2 linked regions of the Collimonas fungivorans genome follow. The protein of the gene in region 1 binds, or shares a complex with, the protein of each later gene. Links are inferred from orthologs where the notes say so. Each region holds a gene or a part of one and is shown on either strand. Other genes may lie near its edges. The genes, in order: trxB and trxA.

What was found.
Region 2: the proteins of trxB (region 1) and trxA are in contact, whole or in part, in a crystal structure (PDB 1F6M), measured with the Escherichia coli proteins. The link is inferred for Collimonas fungivorans from one-to-one orthologs.

The regions. Positions count from the first base shown.
Region 1 is NZ_CP013232.1:3,679,572-3,690,065, forward strand. What follows is about bases 4,196-7,033. They hold trxB (thioredoxin-disulfide reductase), read left to right. Parts: upstream 4,196-5,055; coding sequence 5,056-6,012; downstream 6,013-7,033. Other genes in these bases: CFter6_RS15740 (DNA translocase FtsK), read right to left, coding at 4,196-4,687; CFter6_RS15750 (Smr/MutS family protein), read left to right, coding at 6,087-6,734; CFter6_RS15755 (PA0069 family radical SAM protein), read right to left, coding at 6,803-7,033. Also shown: CFter6_RS15725 (replication-associated recombination protein A), read right to left, coding at 1-1,107; ferredoxin FdxA, read left to right, coding at 1,252-1,584; outer membrane lipoprotein chaperone LolA, read right to left, coding at 1,652-2,332; more of CFter6_RS15740, read right to left, coding at 2,336-4,195; more of CFter6_RS15755, read right to left, coding at 7,034-7,960; CFter6_RS15760 (acyltransferase family protein), read right to left, coding at 8,041-9,078; CFter6_RS15765 (phosphomannomutase/phosphoglucomutase), read right to left, coding at 9,087-10,478.
Region 2 is NZ_CP013232.1:1,246,177-1,256,806, reverse strand. The notes cover bases 5,344-8,317. They hold trxA (thioredoxin TrxA), read left to right. Parts: upstream 5,344-6,654; coding sequence 6,655-6,981; downstream 6,982-8,317. Other genes in these bases: rho (transcription termination factor Rho), read left to right, coding at 7,086-8,317; CFter6_RS05405 (PD-(D/E)XK nuclease family protein), read right to left, coding at 5,344-6,330. Also shown: CFter6_RS05415 (amino acid ABC transporter permease), read left to right, coding at 1-193; CFter6_RS05410 (UvrD-helicase domain-containing protein), read right to left, coding at 260-3,592; more of CFter6_RS05405, read right to left, coding at 3,589-5,343; more of rho, read left to right, coding at 8,318-8,348; CFter6_RS05390 (TetR/AcrR family transcriptional regulator), read right to left, coding at 8,424-9,041; CFter6_RS05385 (3-oxoacyl-ACP reductase family protein), read left to right, coding at 9,142-9,882; CFter6_RS05380 (MFS transporter), read left to right, coding at 9,893-10,630. UniProt on the Escherichia coli protein: Participates in various redox reactions through the reversible oxidation of its active center dithiol to a disulfide and catalyzes dithiol-disulfide exchange reactions.

The sequences.
Region 1 (10,494 bases):
CAGCTTGGTCGGCGCATTTCTCAGGTGTACCGGCACTTCCCGCGACTTGTCCTTGCGGACAAACGCCATGGCCTGGTTGAAGGCGTTGTAGCCGGCATTGCTCTTGGCCGCGATGGCCAGGTAGATGACTGCCTGCCCCAGCGCCAGCTCGCCTTCCGGCGAACCTAGCCGTTCATAGGTCGCTGCGGCGTCGTTGGCAATCTGCATCGCGCGCGGGTCGGCCAGGCCGATATCTTCCCAGGCCATGCGCACAATCCGGCGCGACAGGTATCTGGGGTCGGCGCCGCCGTCCAGCATGCGGCACAGCCAGTACAGCGCACCGTCCGGGCTGGAGCCGCGCACCGATTTGTGCAAGGCCGAAATCTGGTCGTAGAAATTGTCGCCGCCCTTGTCGAAGCGGCGCGCATTCAGGGTCAGCGCATTTTGCAGGAACTCGCTGGTGACCTGGGTCACGCCGGAAGCCTTGATGGCGCTGCCGCTCTGCTCCAGCAGGTTGAGCAGCCGGCGCGCATCGCCGTCGGCATAACCGATCAGGGTATCGACCGCGGCCTCGTCGAACTGCAGGTGCGACAAGACCCGCTCCTGCGCGCGCGCCAGCAGTAGCTTCAGTTCATCCTCGGTCAGGGCCTGCAGCACATACACCTGCGCCCGCGACAGCAAAGCGGAATTGACTTCAAACGAGGGATTTTCGGTAGTCGCGCCAATGAAGGTCACCAGGCCCGATTCGGCATACGGCAGCAAGGCGTCTTGCTGAGATTTGTTGAAACGGTGGATTTCGTCGACGAACAAGATCGTATGCTTGCCTTGCGCCAGGTTCTGCTGCGCCTGTTCCATCGCCGCCCGGATATCCTTGACGCCCGAAAACACCGCCGACAGCGGGATGAATTCACAGTCGAAGGCATTCGCGGTCAGGCGCGCCAGCGTGGTCTTGCCGACACCCGGCGGCCCCCACAGGATCATGGAATGCGGCTTGCCGGATTCAAACGCCAGCCGCAGCGGCTTGCCCGGCCCCAGCAGGTGGCTCTGCCCGATCACCTCGTCCAGGGTCGCCGGACGCAGGGCTTCAGCCAGTGGCGGTATGGGTTCAACTTTGAAGAGATCGGACATGGTTCGGTGAAAAAATGGTCTTTGTTTGAAAAATCAAATGTAATGCAGCAGGCCAGCCCGGAAACCTGCCGGCTACACCCTCTGCGCACGAAGATGGCGATTGTGAGAGAATCCCTGTCGATTTTGACCAGCTTTCTGCCTGCCATGCCCTTTGTCGTCACCGATTCCTGCATCCGCTGCAAATACACCGACTGCGTCGAGGTCTGCCCTATGGACTGCTTCCGGCAAGGGCCGAATTTCCTGGTGATCGTCCCCGAGGACTGCATAGACTGCTCGATGTGCGTGCCGGAATGTCCGGTCGGCGCCATCTACAACCAGGCCGACCTGCCCGACGAACAGCGCCATTTCGCCGAAATCAACGCCCGCCTTGCCGCCCATCCGGACTGGAAACCGATCACCCGCTCGCAACCACCGTTGCCTGACCACGAAGCCTGGCGCGAGGTCGCCAACAAGCTGGAATTCCTGGAACAGGCGTAGGGTGGGCAGGTTTTTTTGCCCACGCGCTGCTCAAATCCGCGTGGGCACCCATGCCCACCCTACTGATTCAATACATCCGCCCCTTGGGCACGACAAACTGGAACTGCCCGGTCGACAGCGGCGGATTCTTGACGAAATTCTTGAAGGTCAGCAGCGATACCTGGCCAAACGAATCACGCAGCTCCATCGCCTGCGGCACACCGTCCTTGAGACCGATGCCGATATGGTCGAAGGTGGTGTCCTTGGCTTTCGGCGTCGCTTCCAGCCACTCCATGCCATCCTTGGCTTGGCCTTCTTTCAGGACGAAATTCTTTTCCAGGTCGTTGCTGCCGAACAGGATCGCCGCCGGTGAGGAGCCGAGCGCATTGCCCAGGCTCTTGGTGGTGACCTGGTTCAGGTCCTTGTCGTAGATGTACAGCTTGTCGCCGTCGGCCTGCAGCACCTGTTCGTACGGCTTCTGGTAAGTCCAGATGAACTTGCCGGGCCGGGCGAAGATGAAAACGCCGCTGGAAGTGCTGGTGACCTTGGGCGCCTTGCCGGCGTCGATTTTCACCAGCTGCTGCGAGAATTCACCCTTGGCCGACTGCGTGCTGCTGACGAACGACTTGAACTGCTCCAGCGCACTGGCATGGGCCAGCGACGGCAGCAGCGCCATGCTCAGCGACAGGCCGACGATCAGGCGGCCCGATTTGAACTTGGCGAACATGTTGCCCTTGCCGGCCAGGCTGGCGATGATTTTCTTTTGCATATCTTATTGCTCCGTGTTGCTATTCCCCGCCGGCACCAGGATTTCCCGGTTGCCGTTGGATTGCATGGTTGAGACCAGTCCGCTTGTTTCCATCTGCTCCAGCAAGCGCGCCGCGCGGTTGTAGCCGATGCGCAGATGGCGCTGCACCAGCGAAATCGAGGCGCGCCGGTTCTTCAGCACCACCGCCACCGCCTGGTCGTACAATTCGTCGCCTTCGCTGCCGCCGGTCGCCGCGCCGCCGCCGAGCGGGCCGTCGGCGCCGTCTTCCAGCACGCCGCCTTCCAGTATTCCTTCGATGTAGTTCGGCTCGCCCTGTTCCTTCAGGTAGTCGACCACCCGATGCACTTCTTCATCCGAGACGAACGCGCCATGGACCCGGATCGGCAAGCCGGTGCCGGGCGGCATGTACAGCATGTCGCCCATGCCGAGCAGCGCTTCCGCTCCCATCTGGTCAAGGATCGTGCGCGAATCGATCTTGCTGCTGACCTGGAACGCGATCCGGGTCGGCACATTGGCCTTGATCAGGCCGGTGATCACGTCTACAGATGGGCGCTGCGTCGCCAGAATCAAGTGGATGCCGGCGGCGCGCGCCTTTTGTGCAATACGCGCGATCAGCTCTTCCACCTTCTTGCCGACCACCATCATCAGGTCGGCCAGCTCGTCGATGATGATAACGATGGTCGTCAGCTTGTCCAGTGGTTCCGGCGCATCCGGCGTCAGGCTGAACGGGTTCGGGATTTTTTCTTCGCGCTTGTCGGCTTCTGTGATCTTCTGGTTGTAGCCGGCTAGGTTGCGTACACCCAGTTTCGACATCAGCTTGTAGCGGCGCTCCATTTCGTTGACCGCCCAGTTCAGCGCATGGCCGGCCTGACGCATGTCGGTCACCACTGGTGCCAGCAGGTGCGGGATACCCTCGTAGATCGACAGTTCCAGCATTTTCGGATCGATCAGGATCAGTCGCACCTGTTTTGGATCAGATTTGTAGAGCAGGGACAGGATGGTGGCGTTGATCCCCACCGATTTGCCCGAACCAGTCGTACCCGCCACCAGCAAGTGCGGCATCTTGGCTAGGTCAGCCACCACCGGATGGCCGGCGATATCCTTACCGAGTGCAATGGTAAGACTGGAAACGCTGTCGTTATAGACCTTGGAACTGAGGATTTCGGTCAGACGCACAATTTGACGTTTAGGGTTGGGTAGCTCCAGGCCCATATACATCTTGCCCGGGATAACTTCGACCACGCGGATCGAAGTCAGAGATAATGAACGCGCCAGGTCGCGCGCCAGACCAACGATCTGGCTGCCCTTGACGCCGGTCGCCGGTTCGATTTCATAGCGCGTGATCACCGGTCCCGGATGCACTGCCACAACCGTTACCTGGACACCGAAATCGGAAAGCTTCTTCTCAATCAGACGACGGGTGAATTCTAACGTTTCTTCGCTCACGGTCTGCTGCGCGGGTGGCGCCTCATCCAACAGCGACAAAGGCGGCAAATTCGTATCAGGCAAATCCTCGAACAAAGCGCTTTGTTTTTCCTTCTGCACCCTCTCGGATTTCGGCACAGCCACGATTTGTGGCTCAATGCGGATCGGTGGCGCTACCACGATCTTGGCGCGCTCCTGCACTACCACTTCTTCGCGCTTGACCGCAGCGACCTGGCCGACCTTGCGGTCCTGGCGCGCCACGTAGAAATTCTTCAACCACTGCACGCCATTTTCGATGCCGGCGCCGATGCGCTCCGCCAGCGTCAGCCAGGACATATGAAAAAACAGGCTGATGCCGATGGCAAACAGCAGCAGTAAGAACAAGGTGCCACCGGTGAAGCCGAGCGCATTTCGCGAGCCACTGCCGATCAGTTGCCCCAGAACACCACCTGGCGTACGAGGTAATTGCACATGCGCCGCTAGCCAATGCATGCAGTTAAATTCAAGGCCCAGACTGCCGGCCATGATCAGGGTAAAACCGACGGCGCGAATCAAGCCTTCGTGGTGATGCTCTGGTTCGACGTCTTTCTCCGCCACATAACGTTGCGAAATACGGCGATAACTTTGCCACAGGGTACGCAACAGCAGCACGCACCACCACCAGGCGGAGGCTCCGAAGACGAACAACATTAGGTCGGATATCCAGGCGCCGACACGGCCACCCCAATTGTGGATACCCGACACTCGAGCACCATGCGACCAGCCTGGATCCTGCTGCGAATAACTGGCGAAAATGATGATCAGGTAGGCTGTGATGACCGCATAGACGATCCAGCGCGCTTCATACAGCAGCCGGACCAGACGGCTCGGCAAAGGCTGCGCCTCTTGCGGCTTGGTGTTGCGGGTATAGGCTTGGCTTGTTCTAGTCATAAATCCGGTTGGTGTTACTTCGTTATCACTTTACAGGTGCGCGGAATGCATTCGCAAGTTGAAATTATGCACCTAATACCTATATATATAACCAGTGTTTGATGTTTCCATTTGAAACATGAGCAAAAAACCAAGCTTGGGGAGCAAGGATTTTTGATGCGCCGCCACTTGAAAGCGTCGGCTCGACTATAATCTTACCGAGTTTTTGAGCGCAATTTGATGATCTTGACAATATTTATCCGCCGCCAGCGGCCATAAATCCGCATTCATCATCTGATCAGCTGGGGACAGCATCATTCGCCGCAAGTCTGTGCTGGCGGCAACCCTGTCCGACAACTGTTTTTGATATCTGTTACCTGAGGCACACGATGACCACTACCAAACCCGCCAAGCACGCCCATGTCCTGATCCTCGGTTCCGGGCCCGCCGGCTACAGCGCCGCTGTCTACGCCGCCCGCGCCAACCTGAAGCCGGTCCTGATCACCGGCGTCGAGCAAGGCGGCCAGCTGATGACTACCACCGACGTCGAGAACTGGCCCGGCGACCCGCACGGCGTGCAAGGTCCGGAACTGATGCAGCGCCTGCTCAAACACGCAGAAGAATTCAACACAGAGATCATTTTCGATCATATCCACACCACCAAGTTGTCGGAAAAACCATTTCGCCTGATCGGCGACAATGGCGAATACACCTGCGACGCCTTGATCATCGCCACCGGCGCCTCGGCCCAGTACCTCGGCCTGCCGTCGGAAGAAGCGTTCATGGGCAAAGGCGTCTCGGCCTGCGCCACTTGCGACGGTTTCTTCTACCGCGGCCAGGAAGTCGCCGTGGTCGGCGGCGGCAATACCGCTGTCGAAGAAGCACTGTACCTGTCCAATATCGCCAGCAAGGTAACGCTGATCCACCGCCGCGACAAGTTCCGCGCCGAGCCGATCCTGGTGGACCGCCTCAACGCCAAGGTGGCGGAAGGCAAGATCGTCATCAAGTACAACCACACGCTGGATGAAGTCACCGGCGACGCCAGCGGCGTGACCGGCATCAACATCAAGTCGACCGCCGACGGCAGCGTCACGCCGATCACGCTGCACGGCATCTTCATCGCCATCGGCCACAAGCCGAACACCGGCATTTTCGACGGCCAGCTGGAAATGCACAACGGCTACATCAAGACCAAAACCGGCCTCGAGGGCATGGCCACCGCCACCAGCGTGCCGGGCGTGTTCGCCGCCGGCGACGTCCAGGACCACATCTACCGCCAAGCCATCACCAGCGCCGGCACCGGCTGCATGGCGGCGCTCGATGCGCAGCGTTTCCTGGAAGACTAGATTTCCAGGAAGAGTAATGTTCACGCGTGGGCATGATGTGCCCACCTTACTTCGCTGCAACGGACGCATACATCATGGCCGGCCCGATCAAAGACTTCAGCGCCCTCAAATCGCTGCGCAAGGAAATCAAGGCGCAGGATGAAGCACGCCAGGCTGCCGCGGCCGAAGCCAAGCGCCGCGAGCAGGAAGCGCGGCGTGACGCCGACATCTTCCGCAGCAGCATCGGCAACGTCAAGCCGCTGGCGGTTCCGGCCAAATTCACGCCTGACATCCCGCGCCCGCTGCCGATCGCGCGCCAGCACCTGGCCGACGAACAAGCCGCGCTGGAAGCATCGCTGTCGGACGATTTCAACATCGAAACCTTGCTCGATACCGATGAAACGCTCAGCTTCGCCCGCAACGGCATCGGCCCCGACGTCATGCGCAAGCTGCGGCGCGGCCACTGGACTATCCAGCAGCAGCTCGACCTGCACGGCCTGCGGCGCGAAGAAGCGCGCGAAGCCCTGGCCGAATTCCTGCGCCTGGCAGCGAAACGCGGCTGGCGCTGCGTGCGCATCATCCATGGCAAGGGACTGGGTTCCATCAACAAGGAACCGGTGCTGAAATCCAAGGTCCGCAACTGGCTGGTGCAGAAGGAAGAAGTGCTGGCCTTCTGCCAGGCCACCGCCGCCGAAGGCGGTTCCGGCGCCCTGCTGGTGCTGCTGAAGGGCCAGACCGCTTGATTCGATTCATGCTTGATTCTCGCTCGATTCTCGCTCGATTAGTAGGGTGGGCACAGGTGCCCACCCTACTAAAACAAACCCATCTGGCCTGACAAGCGGTCTTTTTCCGGCTGCACGTACGGCCGCCGGAAACGGCTCGTATCGAGCGTGCCGAACGAACCGCCCCGGCCCAGGCCGAACCTGAGCACGGCCTTCTCAAAACGCTGCCGCAACAGATCGGCCCACACGCCCTCGCCGCGCATGCGGGTGGCGAAATCGGCGTCATAGTCGGCGCCGCCGCGCATTTCGCGGATGCGGTTCATCACACGGTTGGCGCGTTCCGGAAAATGCGCCTGCAGCCAGTTCTTGAACAATGGATTCACCTCCCACGGCAGACGCAATACGGTATAACCGGCTCGCACCGCGCCAGCCTCGGCGGCCGCCTCTATCACACGCTCCAGGTCCGGTTCGGTGATGAACGGAATCATGGGCGCCACGCTGACGCTGACCGGGATGCCCGCCTCCGCCAGCGTGCGGATGGTGCGCAGGCGCCGCGCCGGCGTCGCCGCGCGCGGCTCCAGTGTGCGGGCGATGCTCGCGTCCAGCGTAGCGATGGTGACCGCCGCCACCGCCTGCCGCTTGGCCGCCATCCCCGCCAGCAAATCGATATCGCGCTCGATCAAGGACGACTTGGTGATCAGGGCCAGCGGATGTTCGCAATCGTGCAGCACTTGCAAGATACGCCGCGTCAGCATCAATCCGCGCTCGCAAGGCTGGTAGGCGTCGGTGTTGATGCCCAGCGCGATCGACTCGGCGACATAAGACGGCCTGGCCAGTTCCCGCAGCAGCAATTCCGGCGCGTTCACCTTGGCAAAAATCCGGCTCTCGAAATCCAGTCCAGGCGACAGGCCCAGGTAGCTATGGGTCGGCCGCGCGAAACAGTAGATGCAACCGTGCTCGCAGCCGCGATAGGGATTCAGCGAGACATTGAACGGCAGGTCCGGCGAGGCGTTGCGGCTGAGGATGCTCTTTGCCTGTTCTTCGGTAACGATGGTGCGTATCGGGGCCGGCGCCAGTTGCTCATCCTGCTGTTCATCTTCCGCCGCCCAGCCGTCGTCGAATTCCTCGCGCTGTGCAACTTCAAAGCGGCCCTGCATGTTGCTGGTCGCGCCGCGCCCCTTGCGCGCCACGCCGGGGGGCTGGAACTGGATTACCTGGGGAAAAGGCTTTTTTTGATAATCTGTCATCATGGCACCAATATACTGTATATACATACAGTATGTTAGCGTAAATCCTGCCTTTTGCAACGGTAGTTCCCCGCGCCATGCTATTTCGGCAAACGACGCCAGACATAAACCACGGGAATACAAAGCAGGATGGCCAGAGCGCTGCAGACCATGCACCAGCCAATCCCGTAGCGGTAGTTGTTATCGATGATGTGCAGGGAAAGAGCAGCGCCGCGCACCAGGCCGAGGAAAACGAAATGCGCCGGGAAAATCACCAGCGTATTTTCTGAAAGCCAGCCGGCTATCCTTGACGCCGGCAACAGCTTGGAAACGCATACAACGGCGACGATGCCGAACAGGGAAACCGGCAGGTAAAGCAAGGGCTGGGTACCGAAATACATGGTGGCCAGATCTACCCTGTCGTTCAATTGCCCGGCGCCGACCAGCAGCGCCGCCGCTGCCAAGGCTGCCAGCAACAGCGGTCCGATGCGCATGGCGTCAAACCAGGCACGTTCGCGTACATGCTGCCCGATCGCATAAAACGACAGCGCCACCCACATCGTATCCAGACCAAGCAGCAGCCTGTAAGGCGGACGGCTGACGGCTAGCGTGACGGCAAATCCGAGAATTACAAACCAGCAGGTGGCGGCAGTCAGGTTCAACAGCTTGCGCGCCGCCTGGTACATGATCACCGTCGCCACCAGGCAGGGAAAGAACCAGAGCGGCGGATTGATATACAGGTCTGGCTCCAGGCCTGTCAGCAAGCCGGCGATGGGGTCGTACCACTGGCGTCCGGCAGACAATGCGGCCTTCGCGCCGATGTTGCGGGTCGCAAGCCAATACAGGTAAGCGAAGCAGAAAAACAGGAAATACGGCCAGGCCAGGGTGCGCAATATTTTTTTTGCATTGCCGTACACGGATTCATTCAATTTATCCGGCTTGAGCAGGAATCCGGAAATGAAGAAAAACAGCGGCACGTGGAAACTGAACAGCAAGCGCACCATATAGTCAGACAAGCCTTTGCTGTGGCCGACGACGATCAGGACAATGCCGATAGCCTTGGCATTGTCGATGAACACATAACGAGCGGCTGCGCCCGGGCTGAGCGATGAACGCTGGAGCGACGGAAAAAAACTCATCTGGAAAATTACGGGAAGGGCAACGCCGCATCCGGCTTCGCAGCCAGGATCACACGCTTGAATTCGGACTGGATCCGGAGCAGCGCCTGTTCCGATTCGGCCTCGAAACGCATCACGACCACCGGCGTGGTGTTGGATGAACGCGCCAGGCCGAAACCATCCGGATATTCGACGCGCAAGCCATCGATCTTGATGATGTCGTCGGCTCCCGGGAATTTCGCCTCGCTCTGCAATTTCTCGATCAGGGCGAAATTCTCACCCTCCTCCAGCTTCAATTGCAGCTCAGGCGTGCTGGACGATTGCGGCAGCGCATTCAGCACTGCCGACGGGTCGCGTTCGCGGCTCAGCAATTCCAGCAGCCGCACGCCGGCGTACAGGCCGTCGTCGAAACCGTACCAGCGGTCCTTGAAGAACACATGGCCGCTCATCTCGCCGCCCAGCGGCGCGCCGGTTTCACGCATCTTGGCCTTGACCAGCGAGTGACCAGTCTTCCACATCAGCGGCTTGCCGCCATGCGCGGTGATCCACGGCGCCAGGTGGCGCGTGCATTTGACGTCGTACAGGATCTCGCGGCCCGGGTGGCGCGTCAGCACATCCGCCGCAAACAGCATCAGCTGCCGGTCCGGATAGATGATCTGGCCATCCTTGGTCACCACGCCGAGGCGGTCGCCGTCGCCATCGAACGCCAGGCCGATTTCGGCATCGGAATTCTGCAGGGCGCGGATCACGTCCTGCAGGTTTTCCGGATGCGCCGGATCGGGATGGTGGTTGGGGAAAGTGCCGTCCACTTCGCAGAACAGTTCCTGCACCTCGCAGCCGAGCGCACGGTACAGCTCGCCGGCAAAGGCGCCGGCGACGCCGTTGCCGCAATCGACCACGATCTTCATTGGCCGCGCCAGCTTGGTGTCGCTGACAACGCGCTGCAGATAAGCCTTCCTGATGTCGTGCTGGCGGTAGCTGCCGCTTGGCACCGAGATCGTTGCCTCGACGCTGCCGCTATCGATGGCCTGGTACAGCTGCTGGATGGTCTCGCCGTATATCGCCTCGCCTGCCAGCACCATCTTGAAGCCGTTATAGTCAGGCGGATTATGGCTGCCGGTGACCATGATGCCGGACTGTGCGCCCAGCACGTGGGTGGCGAAATACACCATCGGCGTCACTACCACGCCCAGGTCGATCACATCCACACCGGCGTCGCGCAAACCGGCCGCCAGGGCGGTCGCAAGCTCGGGGCCGGACAAACGGCCGTCGCGGCCGACAATGACTGTTTTTTCACCCCTGGCGCGGGCAGTGGCGCCGAAGGCATGGCCAATCTGGCGCGCGATGCCGATGTCCAGAGTTTTACCGACGATGCCGCGAATGTCGTAAGCCTTGAATATGGATTTTTGAATCGGGAGCATGGTTGTATTCCAGGTT
Region 2 (10,630 bases), 2.4 Mb from region 1 along the record:
CAAGGATTCGTCGCTGGTATCGGCCATCGGCCTGGCCGAGCTGGCTTATGCGGCGAGGACTGTTGCCGGCGCCTACTCGCGTTACTGGGAACCGTACATCACGATTTCCGTGGTCTATTTCGCCATGACCATGATACTGGCGACGCTGGTCGGTCGGCTGGAACGGAAATACGCGGCGCCACACCATCGTTGACTGCAAGCTGGCAGCCACCCACGAAAAACCCTTATTTTCTCAATGAAAATAAGGGTTTTTTAATGGTTAGTCGACTTCCGACAAACGTCCGTCGACAGTCAGCAAAGCAGTACGCAAACGCCTGCCACCGAACACCGCCTGCGCCGCCTGCCGGTAGCTGCGCAACTGTGCCGTGTACGCCGCGCGCTCGCTGTCGAGCAGATTGCGCTTGTAGTCCAGGATCCATACCTCTTCCTCGAAGACCACCACACGGTCGAAACGTAGCACGACATTGTCGGCGATGATTTCCATTTCATTGCGCGCATGCAGGTGCATGGCCGGATTGAAGAAATGCTCCAGCTCGGCTTGTTCCAGGATGGTCTGGGCTTGCCGCCGCACCTGCTTTGCCAGTGCCGGCGGGCACGGCAGCCAGCGTGCAATCGTCGCCGCGTCCGGCAGCACCACCGGCCAATGTCCATGCTGGGTGACTCTTTCCAGCAAGCCGTGCAAAGCGATGCCCTCGGCGATTGCCTCGCTGTCGAATGTGGCGGCGATGACCGGCTCGGCGGGCGGCATTTGCGGTGGATCAAATATTTCCTGCTCGAATCTTTGTGCGCTGGCGGTAGCCGAGGCGTGTTCCGCGACGGCGTCGGAACTGGAATCTAAGCTGAACTCAGGCACATGTTCCAGCCGCGCATACCAGCTGTCTTTCGTCACGCCGCCGCTTATGCCGACGACGCCGCTCACTATCAGCAACTGCTTGGCGCGGGTGGTGGCGACGTACAGCAAGTTCCAGTCTTCCTGCGTCTTGAAGCCCTCTTCCGCGGCAAACAGCGGGTCGCGCGCAGCGCCACGCTCAGCGCTGCTGCCGAACGCGGAAAAATGCAGCGGCGCCTCCGCATCCTGCGGCCAGTCGCACAGGATACCGTAGTCATCTCTTGCCGGTTTGCTGTGATTGGCGTCCAGCAGCACCACTACCGGCGCTTCCAGCCCCTTGGCGCTGTGCACCGTCAGGATGCGCACCGCATCGGTGGCGGCATCGATGCTGGCTTCGTCGGGCGCATCGCCGCCGGCGGCGTTTTGCAAGCCGCGCAAGGCATCGATGAATTTCGGCAAACTGGGATAACGGCCGGCGTCCATGTTCAGCGCCAGCTCGACGAAGGCTTCGATATTGCCTATGGCCTGGCTGCGCGATAAAGGCGAAGCCGCCTGCGCATATCGCGCCAGCAATTGGCCCTGGTGCAAAATCACGTCGAGCAGATCGTGCACCGGCAAACGCGGCGCCGCCTGCAGCCATTGTTCCAGCAAGGCGGTGGCGCGCTGCAGCGCCGGCGCCGCGTCCGGACTTGCCGAAGCAGCCCGCAGGCGTGCCCACCAGCCGCGTTCGCCGCGTTGCGCCAGGGCGATCAAGTTGTCGTCGCTGGCGCCGAAGATCGGCGATTTCAGCACATGGCCGAGCGCGCGCGCATCGTCCGGCGTGATCAGGAAAGTCAACAAGGCGACCAGGTCGGAAATTTCCAGCGATTCCAGCAAGCCGCCGCGCTTGTCCGACATGAACGGTATGCCGGCTGCGCGCAGCGCGCTTTCATAAGCACCCAGATGACTGCGTTTTTTCACCAGCAGCATTACGTCCGACCAGCGCAACCTGCGATCGCCGTGTTCCTGGCGCACCGTCAGTTCTTGCCTGGCGCGCCACAGAGCTTGCGCCAGCTGCTTACCCTCGTCGCGGCGGCGCGCGTCTTCCGATTCTTCGCGCGCGGTTATGAGCGGATTGCGCAAACCTGGCAGCGGCTCTTCCGCCTCATCGTCCGCTTGCCGGATCAAGGGTAAACGCCAGACCTGGCCGCCGACTTCGCCCAGCGTGGTTTGCGCCGAAAACAAGGGATTGGCGTAGAAACTGGCGTTCAGCACATCCACGATCGCTGTGGCGTTGCGCCGGGTCTGGTTGGCTTGCAATACCGTCGCCCCCTGTTGCTGCAGCAGCGTGCGCGCAGCCTCGAACACCCTTGGCTCGGCGCGCCGGAAACGGTAAATCGACTGTTTCGGATCGCCAACCACAAACACGCTGGGCTGGCCGGCGTCTTCACCGTAGGCGCTCAGCCAGGCATGCACGATGCTCCATTGCAGAGGATTGGTGTCCTGGAACTCATCCAGCAGGATATGTTTGTAGCGTGTATCGAGCCGGCTTTGCAGGTAAGCCGCGCTTTCCGGATTGGTCAGCAAGCGGTAGGCCTGCCATTCGAGGTCGGCGAAATCGAACACCCGCTGTTCCGCCTTCAGCGCCTGGTAGCATTCCAGGTAGGCGTTGCCGACGCTGAACAGGTGCTGGTTCAGGCTGAGCACGGTGCGCTCGTAGCTGCGTTTGCGTAATAGCTTGAGGGCGTCGCCGGTGGCGTCGAATTGCGCGTCAAAAGCATCAGGGGCGTTACCGCCCAAGCTGTTTTCCAGCGCTTTCAGCAAGTCCTTGGATTTGAGATTGCTGCGCGGTTTTCCTGCATCGTCAAAGAACTGATGGCACAAGGCGTCGAAATTCACTACCGCGGCGCCCGCCGTCAGCGCCATTTCAATCGCGGTAGCGCGTTTCTGGTTGGTGGCAGAACCCTGCCCCAGCAGCCAGGCAATCTGCTTGACCTGCGACAGGAGTTTTTCGTCGCCCCATAATGACAGGCGCGCATCGATTTCAGCATCTTCGCCGCACAGCTCGCGCAGCCACTGCAGCGGCGCATCCACGCCCTGCTGGACCACGGCCCACCATTCGGCACGTTTATCGATGAACGCGTTCAGCAATTTCCTGGTGCTGAAATCGCCCGCCAGCTGGTACAGCGCCAGCAGGTCCTGCCTGACCTGGCCGTTTTCCTCGTCGTTCAGCGACTGCATGAAACGCAGGTAAGCGTCGGCCAGCAATTCACCGGTTTTCTCGGTCAAGGCATAACCATGCGGCACGCCCGACGCCAGCGGCGCGATTTGCAGCAAGCGCGCGAACCAGCTATGGAAAGTATCGATCGACAGGCTTTGCGGACTAGCCAGCACGCGCTCATACAGATCGCGCGCCGCAGGCAGCACTTGCGCCAGGTCCTGCTGCGCGATGCCGCGTTCCAGCAGCAGCTGGCGCACCTTGGCGTCCGGCTGCAAAGCCAGGTCGTGCAGCAGCTCCAGCAGACGCTCGCGCATTTCCTGCGCGGCCTTGCGGGTAAAGGTGATCGCCAGCAGTTCCGACGGCGCGGCGCCGGCCAGCAGCAGCCGCAGCATGCGCGCCACCAGCAGCCAGGTCTTGCCGCTGCCGGCGCAGGCTTCCACCACTACCGAATGCTGCGGATCGCAGGCGGCATTGGTGAAGTCCTGGGCCGCGACTATTGCGCCGTTCATCCGATAGGCGCTCGGCGGCCCGGTCTCAGTGCGTATACTTTCGGCTTCTATCATTCCCATGCTCCCTTGCGACACAAACCGCGCACGTCGCAATACTGGCAAACCGATGCCACGCCGTTGGCAGGCAAGCCGACGCCGCGCGCAATCGCTTGCACATTGACCGAAATCTGCGCGGCCAAGGCGCGCTGTGCTTCGTCGTAGTCGGGAGCGCTGACGTCGCCGACCTTGTCTTTGGTGGTTTCCAGGGCGACGTAGTGCGCCGCCGCAACCGGCCGGTCCGACAGCAAACCGTAGAACGCCAGCTGATGATCTTCATGGTCTTTCAGTTTTTTATTCAGCACGACCAGGTTGTTGGTCTTGTAATCCAGCACCGCACGCTCGCCGGCGTCGTTCTCGTCGACCCGGTCAATCCGGCCGTGCAGCATCAGTTCGCGGTCCGGCAGCGCCATCGGTTTTTCATAGGCCTGCTCGCCAAATACGAAAGACCAGCCTTGCGCTTCGTGCTCATTGGCCCAGGCGACATAGGCCGAAATGACTTTTTGCCAGCGCGAGTAATAACCCAGGGCTGCTGCGTTTTTGGCGATGACGCTGTCGAACAGTTTTTTTGAGATATCGACCAGCAAGGATTCGCGCTGGTCCAGCGGGCATGGCTGGTCGCGCAGGGTTTCGTGGTAAGTCTCCAGGATTTCATGCAGCCAGCCGCCGTAGTCGCGTTTTTCCGGCAAGTCGGACAGCTCGTCCAGCGATGCCAGGCCGAGCATGCGCCTGGCGAAAAATTGATACGGACAGGCGATAAAGCTGTTGTAGGCGCTGGCCGTCAGGCGACTCGGCGTCAACTGCGGCGCTGCCGGCGCCGGCATGGTTGCAGGCGTGGCCAGCAAGCTTTGCGACGCAATCGCCGCCCGCCGTTCAGGCAGCGCCGGCGCGGCAGGAATGGCGCGCGCCAAGGTCAGCTGCAGGCGCTGGATCCAGGGGCTGACCGGATTCGGTTCACCGTCCTTGTGCGCCTGCCACGACAACACCACTTGCGGATTCATCGCCAGCAGCTCGACCACGTCGCGCAATTGCTGGCGCTGCCGGCTTTCGCGTGTCGCCAGGCCCAGCTCGCGCCGCACGGTATTGGCAAAAAACAGCGTCTCCTGCGGCTGCGACGGCAGGTGATCGGCGTCGGCGCCCACCACCAGCACGGCGTCGAAGGTACGCAGGCGAGCGCCGTTCAGCGGCAGCATCACCACCCGGCGGTCATTGATGGCGCTGATGAAACTGGTGTCGTCGAGCTGCAGGTTGACCAGCGCGCGCCATTCGGGAAAGGAGAACAGAGCCGCAAACTCGTTCCCTGGCGGAGTAATATTCTGCAGCAGCTGCAAGATCTGCTGGCCGGCCGAATCCGCGCTGAGCGCCGCTGAGATGCCCAAGGCATCGAGCGTTACCGTGGTAGTAGCTATCCAGTCGCGCAGATTCTTGCGGCCGCTGAACAACGCGGCTTGCTGCGCCAGCAAAGCCACCGCCTTTTGTTCCGCCGGCGCTGCGGTCAAGGCATTGATCACCGCGCGCCACTCGCCGAGCACGTTGGCGCGCCGCAGCAGCAACTCTATCTTCATCACCAACGCCGACTTGTTGGCGACGCTATCCTGCGCATCGTGCAGCAGGCCGCTGGACGCTTCATTCAGGACAAACGGCGATTTCAGAAAATCCAGCAAGGCAGTGGTTTCACCGCGTGCCGTGACAACATCGAACCAGGCTGAAATCGCGGATGCGGCGCGCGTAGTGGACAACTTCCAGCCGGTTTCGTCGGCCACATGGATCTGCGCCCGTTCCAGCAACGCACGGATGCGGCGCGCCACGACACGATCCTGCGCCACGATTGCCAGGCTGGCCTTGCCCTGCTGCAGCCAGTCGATCACCATTTGTGCGCCTTGCACCGCTTCGTCTTCGACACTGCGCGCTGCGCACAACGCCAACTCGGCCGGCAATGCTTGACTGCCGATCGCTTCCACGGCGTTTTCTTCATCTGCCACCGTCTCAACCATTTCCGGCCATGCCTGGGTATAGGTCGGCAGCAGTGCTGGCGCGCGCCAGTCGAGAGTGATGGTCAGCACTTGCTGGCGCCTGGCGTAGGCGTCGAGAAAAGCCTGCTCCAGCGGTTCCGGCGCTACCGAACTGATCCAGGCCATGGGCTGGCTGGCGTTTTCCGCGACCTGCAGCATTTGCGTGAAACGCGTGGCGATCGCATCGTCGGCGTCCAGCTGGCTTTTCCAGATCGACCACACCAGCTGCGTTTCATCCGACAGCAGCTTGCGTGCATCCGGCGACAGCTGTTCCAGCGCATGTTGCCAGCGCTGCTCCGGATCGTTTGCCGCATCGGCGTGCAAAGCAGGGAGCAAAGCTTGCGTCAGTTCGTCTGATAACGCTAACAATGTCTGCGCCAGCGGCAGCAGATCGGTATTGCGGCGCGCCGTAAATAATTTTTTCAGCCAGCCGTGCTGGCGCAGTTCGGCATACAAGCGCATCAGCCGCTCGCTGGCGGGCAGCACATTGGGCAGCGGCGGCAAGGTCGCCAGCCAGCCGGACAGGGTGAAGAATTGCGGCGGCACGAAAGTCCCGCCCAGCTCCGCGCTCAAGGCCGCTTTCAGCGGCTGGGCATGGGCAAAAGTGGGCAGCATCACGCGCCATTGGGCGAAATCACGCTGCCCCTGGTCGCCGCTGGCCTGGCGGCAGGCTGCCAGCAAAGCACGTGCAGCATCCGGCCAGAAGTTGGCAGAAGGCACGATTTGAATGGATTTTGATGGCATGTAGCTCACTGAAAGCGCGGGAACAGCTGCATTGCAACTCTCGCATTTTTGCAACAATTAACTGTCATTTTATGCGAGCCCCCGGGAAAACCAGCCTCAAATAATTACATAACCAATTACATAAGCCACACTTTTTCATAAAATCGGTTATGATTTAGTGAATATCCCGCCGCAATACCTCTTACCGCACCCACAAAAACTTGAATTCGCGCACGGCATCCCCACTTATTCAATAGAATAGGGAACGCCGATGGCAGCCACCAAGCAGGAATGGTAAGTCGTCTTGGCACACATTGATTCTTTTTCCCTCACACTGAGGAAACCATGAGCGAACATATTAAACATACTTCCGATGCAACTTTTGAAGCAGACGTACTCAAATCCGACAAACCGGTCCTGGTAGATTTCTGGGCTGAGTGGTGCGGTCCTTGCAAGATGATCGCCCCGATCCTGGAAGAAGTCGCCAAGGATTACGGCGACAAGCTGCAAATCGTCAAGCTTGACGTCGATTCCAACCAGGCAGTGCCTGCCAAGTTCGGCATCCGCGGCATCCCGACCCTGATACTGTTCAAGAACGGTGCCGCTGCTGCACAAAAAGTCGGCGCGCTGGCCAAGGGCCAGTTGACCTCTTTCATTGATTCGAATATATAATAAGAACCGTGGCGGTGCGCCCGCACCGCCACTTGTGTTTTACTAACTACACCACGCAGTTCCCTCCCCCACCCAATATTTCCCATCCCGGGACACTCATACCTATGCATTTATCTGAATTAAAGGCGTTACATGTCTCCGCCCTGCTAGAAATGGCAATCGGCCTCGACATCGATAACGCAGCGCGTTTGCGCAAACAAGAACTGATGTTCGCGATCCTGAAAAAGCGCGCGAAATCAGGAGAACAGATTTTCGGCGACGGCGCCCTCGAAGTCCTGCCTGACGGCTTTGGCTTCCTGCGCTCGCCCGACGCCAGCTACATGGCGTCCACCGACGACATTTATATTTCGCCTTCGCAAATCCGCCGCTTCAACCTGCACACCGGCGATTCGATCGAAGGTGAAGTGCGCACGCCGAAAGACGGCGAGCGCTATTTCGCCCTGGTCAAGGTCGACAAGGTCAACGGCGAATCGCCGGAAGCCTCCAAGCACCGCATCCTGTTTGAAAACCTGACGCCGCTGCATCCGAACAAGCCGCTGCCGCTGGAACGCGACATGCGCGGCGAAGAAAACATCACCGGCCGCATCATCGACATGATCGCGCCTATCGGCAAGGGCCAGCGCGGCCTGCTGGTAGCGTCGCCGAAGTCCGGTAAATCGGTCATGCTGCAACACATCGCGCATGCAATCACCACCAACCATCCCGACACCGTGATGATCGTCCTGCTGATCGACGAACGTCCGGAAGAAGTGACCGAAATGCAGCGCTCGGTGCGCGGCGAAGTGGTTGCCTCCACTTTCGACGAACCGGCCACGCGCCACGTGCAAGTCGCCGAAATGGTGCTGGAAAAAGCCAAGCGCCTGGTTGAAATGAAAAAGGACGTTGTGATCCTGCTGGACTCGATCACCCGCCTGGCGCGCGCCTACAATACCGTGATCCCTGCCTCCGGCAAGGTGCTGACCGGCGGTGTCGACGCCAACGCGCTGCAACGTCCTAAGCGTTTCTTCGGCGCCGCCCGCAACATCGAAGAAGGCGGTTCGCTGACCATCATCGCCACTGCCCTGATCGAAACCGGCAGCCGCATGGATGACGTGATCTACGAAGAATTCAAGGGTACCGGCAACATGGAAGTCCACCTGGAACGCCGCCTCGCCGAGAAGCGCGTGTACCCTTCGATCAACCTGAACAAGTCCGGCACCCGCCGCGAAGAATTGCTGATCAAGCCTGACCAGCTGCAAAAGATCTGGGTGCTGCGCAAGCTGCTGTACAGCATGGATGAAATCGAAGCGATGGAGTTCATCCTCGACAAGATGAAGTCGACCAAGAACAACGCCGAGTTCTTCGACATGATGCGCCGCGGCGGCTGATCAAAACCGGCAATCGTAAAAGCCTGGTCCATGCAAATGGACCAGGCTTTTTTCATTTACTGGCAGGCAGCGCCGTCATGCCGCGGCCTGCCGCCTGGCCGATGCCGGCCAGATCAGCATCGCCGTGCGCACCACGCCCTGCAACGCTTCTTGTGTGGCGCCGTCGCGCGCTTGCAGCGACATGCCATGCAGCACGGTAGTGAAATAAGCCGCCATCTGCTCGACCTCGGTTTCGATTGGCAATTCGCCATCGGCCACGCCCTGCAGCAGGCGCTTGCGGATATCCTGCGCCGAGTCCACTCTCAAATTGTGCAGGAACATATCCACCGGACGATTCGACGGCGTGCAGTTGGTGGCGCCCAGCACTACCAGGCAGCCTGTCGGTTTGCCCGGCAGGGCCAGCACGATAGCCGCCGCCATCAGCATGCCCTCTATCGCTGCACGCGCAGTCAGGCCCGCGCGCAAGGCTTTGCCGGTGGCGCTGCCCTCGGTGTTGCGGTAGTAGTCCACCGCTTCACGAAACAGCGCTTCCTTGCCGCCGAACGCCGCATACAAGCTGGGGGCGTTGATCTTCATGGCCGCCATCAGGTCGGCCAGCGATGCGCCCTCATAGCCGCGCTCCCAGAATATTTCCATCGCCTGCCGCAGCGCCGTTTCGCGGTCAAAGCTGCGCGGGCGTCCTCGTTCAGCCATATGCCATCCAATTTTGTAATAATCGTTAAAAAATAACTTGACAGCAGCAAGCGCCGTCAGTCACGATTATATAACGATCATTACTTAAATAGGAAACACGATGTCAAAACTGACTGGAAAAGTGGCCTTGGTCACCGGCGCAAGCCGTGGAATCGGCGCGGCGATAGCGAAACGGCTGGCGCAAGAAGGGGCGGATGTTGCAATCACCTATGTCAATTCGGCCGACAAGGCGAATACCGTGGCGAACGATATCCGCGCCGGCGGCAGGCGCAGCCTGGCGCTGGCCGCCGACAGCGCCGATCCGCATGCCACCGTGGCAGCGGTGCAGCGCACGGTGCAGGAACTGGGCCGCATCGACATCCTGGTGAGCAATGCCGGCATCGGCTACTGGAAGCCGCTGGACCAGTTCACCCTGGAAGAATTCGACCGCATCATCGCAGTCAATGTGCGCGCAGTGTTCGCCGGCGCCCAGGCCGCCGCGCCGCACATGGAAAGCGGCGGCCGCATCATCACCATCGGCAGCTGCAATGCGGATCGCGTGCCGGCCGCCGGCAGCACCCTGTACGCAATGAGCAAGTCGGCACTGATCGGCCTGACCAAAGGCATCGCCCGCGATCTCGGCCCGCGCGGCATCACCGCCAACCTGGTCCAGCCCGGGCCGATAGACACCGACATGAATCCGGCCGACAGCGAACGCGCCGACTCCTTGCGCGCGCTGATGGCGCTTGGCCACTACGGCAGCGGTGAGGACATAGGCGGCCTGGTTGCTTACCTGGCCAGCGCGGAAAGCCGCTTCATCACCGGCGCCGCGCTCACCATAGACGGCGGCTACAACATCTAAGGAGCGCGCCATGTCAGCGATCACCAGCGAAACGCAGCGCGGCGGCGATGCCAGGAACAAGACAATCATCCTGGCTGCGGTGTGCCTGGCCGGCTTGATGATGCCGCTCAGTTTTACCGGACCGGCCGTCGCCATGCCGGCCATTGCGCGCGACCTGCACGGCAGTCCGGTGGCGCTGGCCTGGGTGGTGAACGCCTTTGTGCTGGCGTTCGGCAGCTGCGTGATGGCGGCCGGCGCGCTGGCCGACCAGCTGGGACGCAAACGGATTTTCCGCGCCGGCGTGATCGGGTTCACGCTGCTGTCGCTGGTGACGGCGTTGGCTCCCAGCCTGTTGCTGCTCGACTTGCTGCGCGGCGCCCAAGGCGTTGCCGCGGCGCTCGCCATGGCCGGCGGCGCTGCCTCGCTGGCGCAGGAGTTCGAGGGACCGGCACGCACCCGGGCGTTCAGCCTGCTGGGCACGACCTTCGGCGTCGGGTTGGCGTTCGGCCCGATCTGGTCCGGTTTCCTGATCGAAGCGCTGGGCTGGCGCGCCATCTTTTTTACCGGTACGCTGATAGGCATGCTGGTGCTGGTGTTCGGCTTGCCGCGCATGCATGAAACGCGCGATCCGCATGCGCGCGGCATCGACTGGTGGGGTACCTTGAGTTTTACCGCAGCGTTATCCTTGCTGATCTTCGGCATCACGCTGGCGCCGCAATCGGGCTGGTCCAGCGCACCGGTGCTGGCGCTGCTGCTGAGCGCCGCAGCC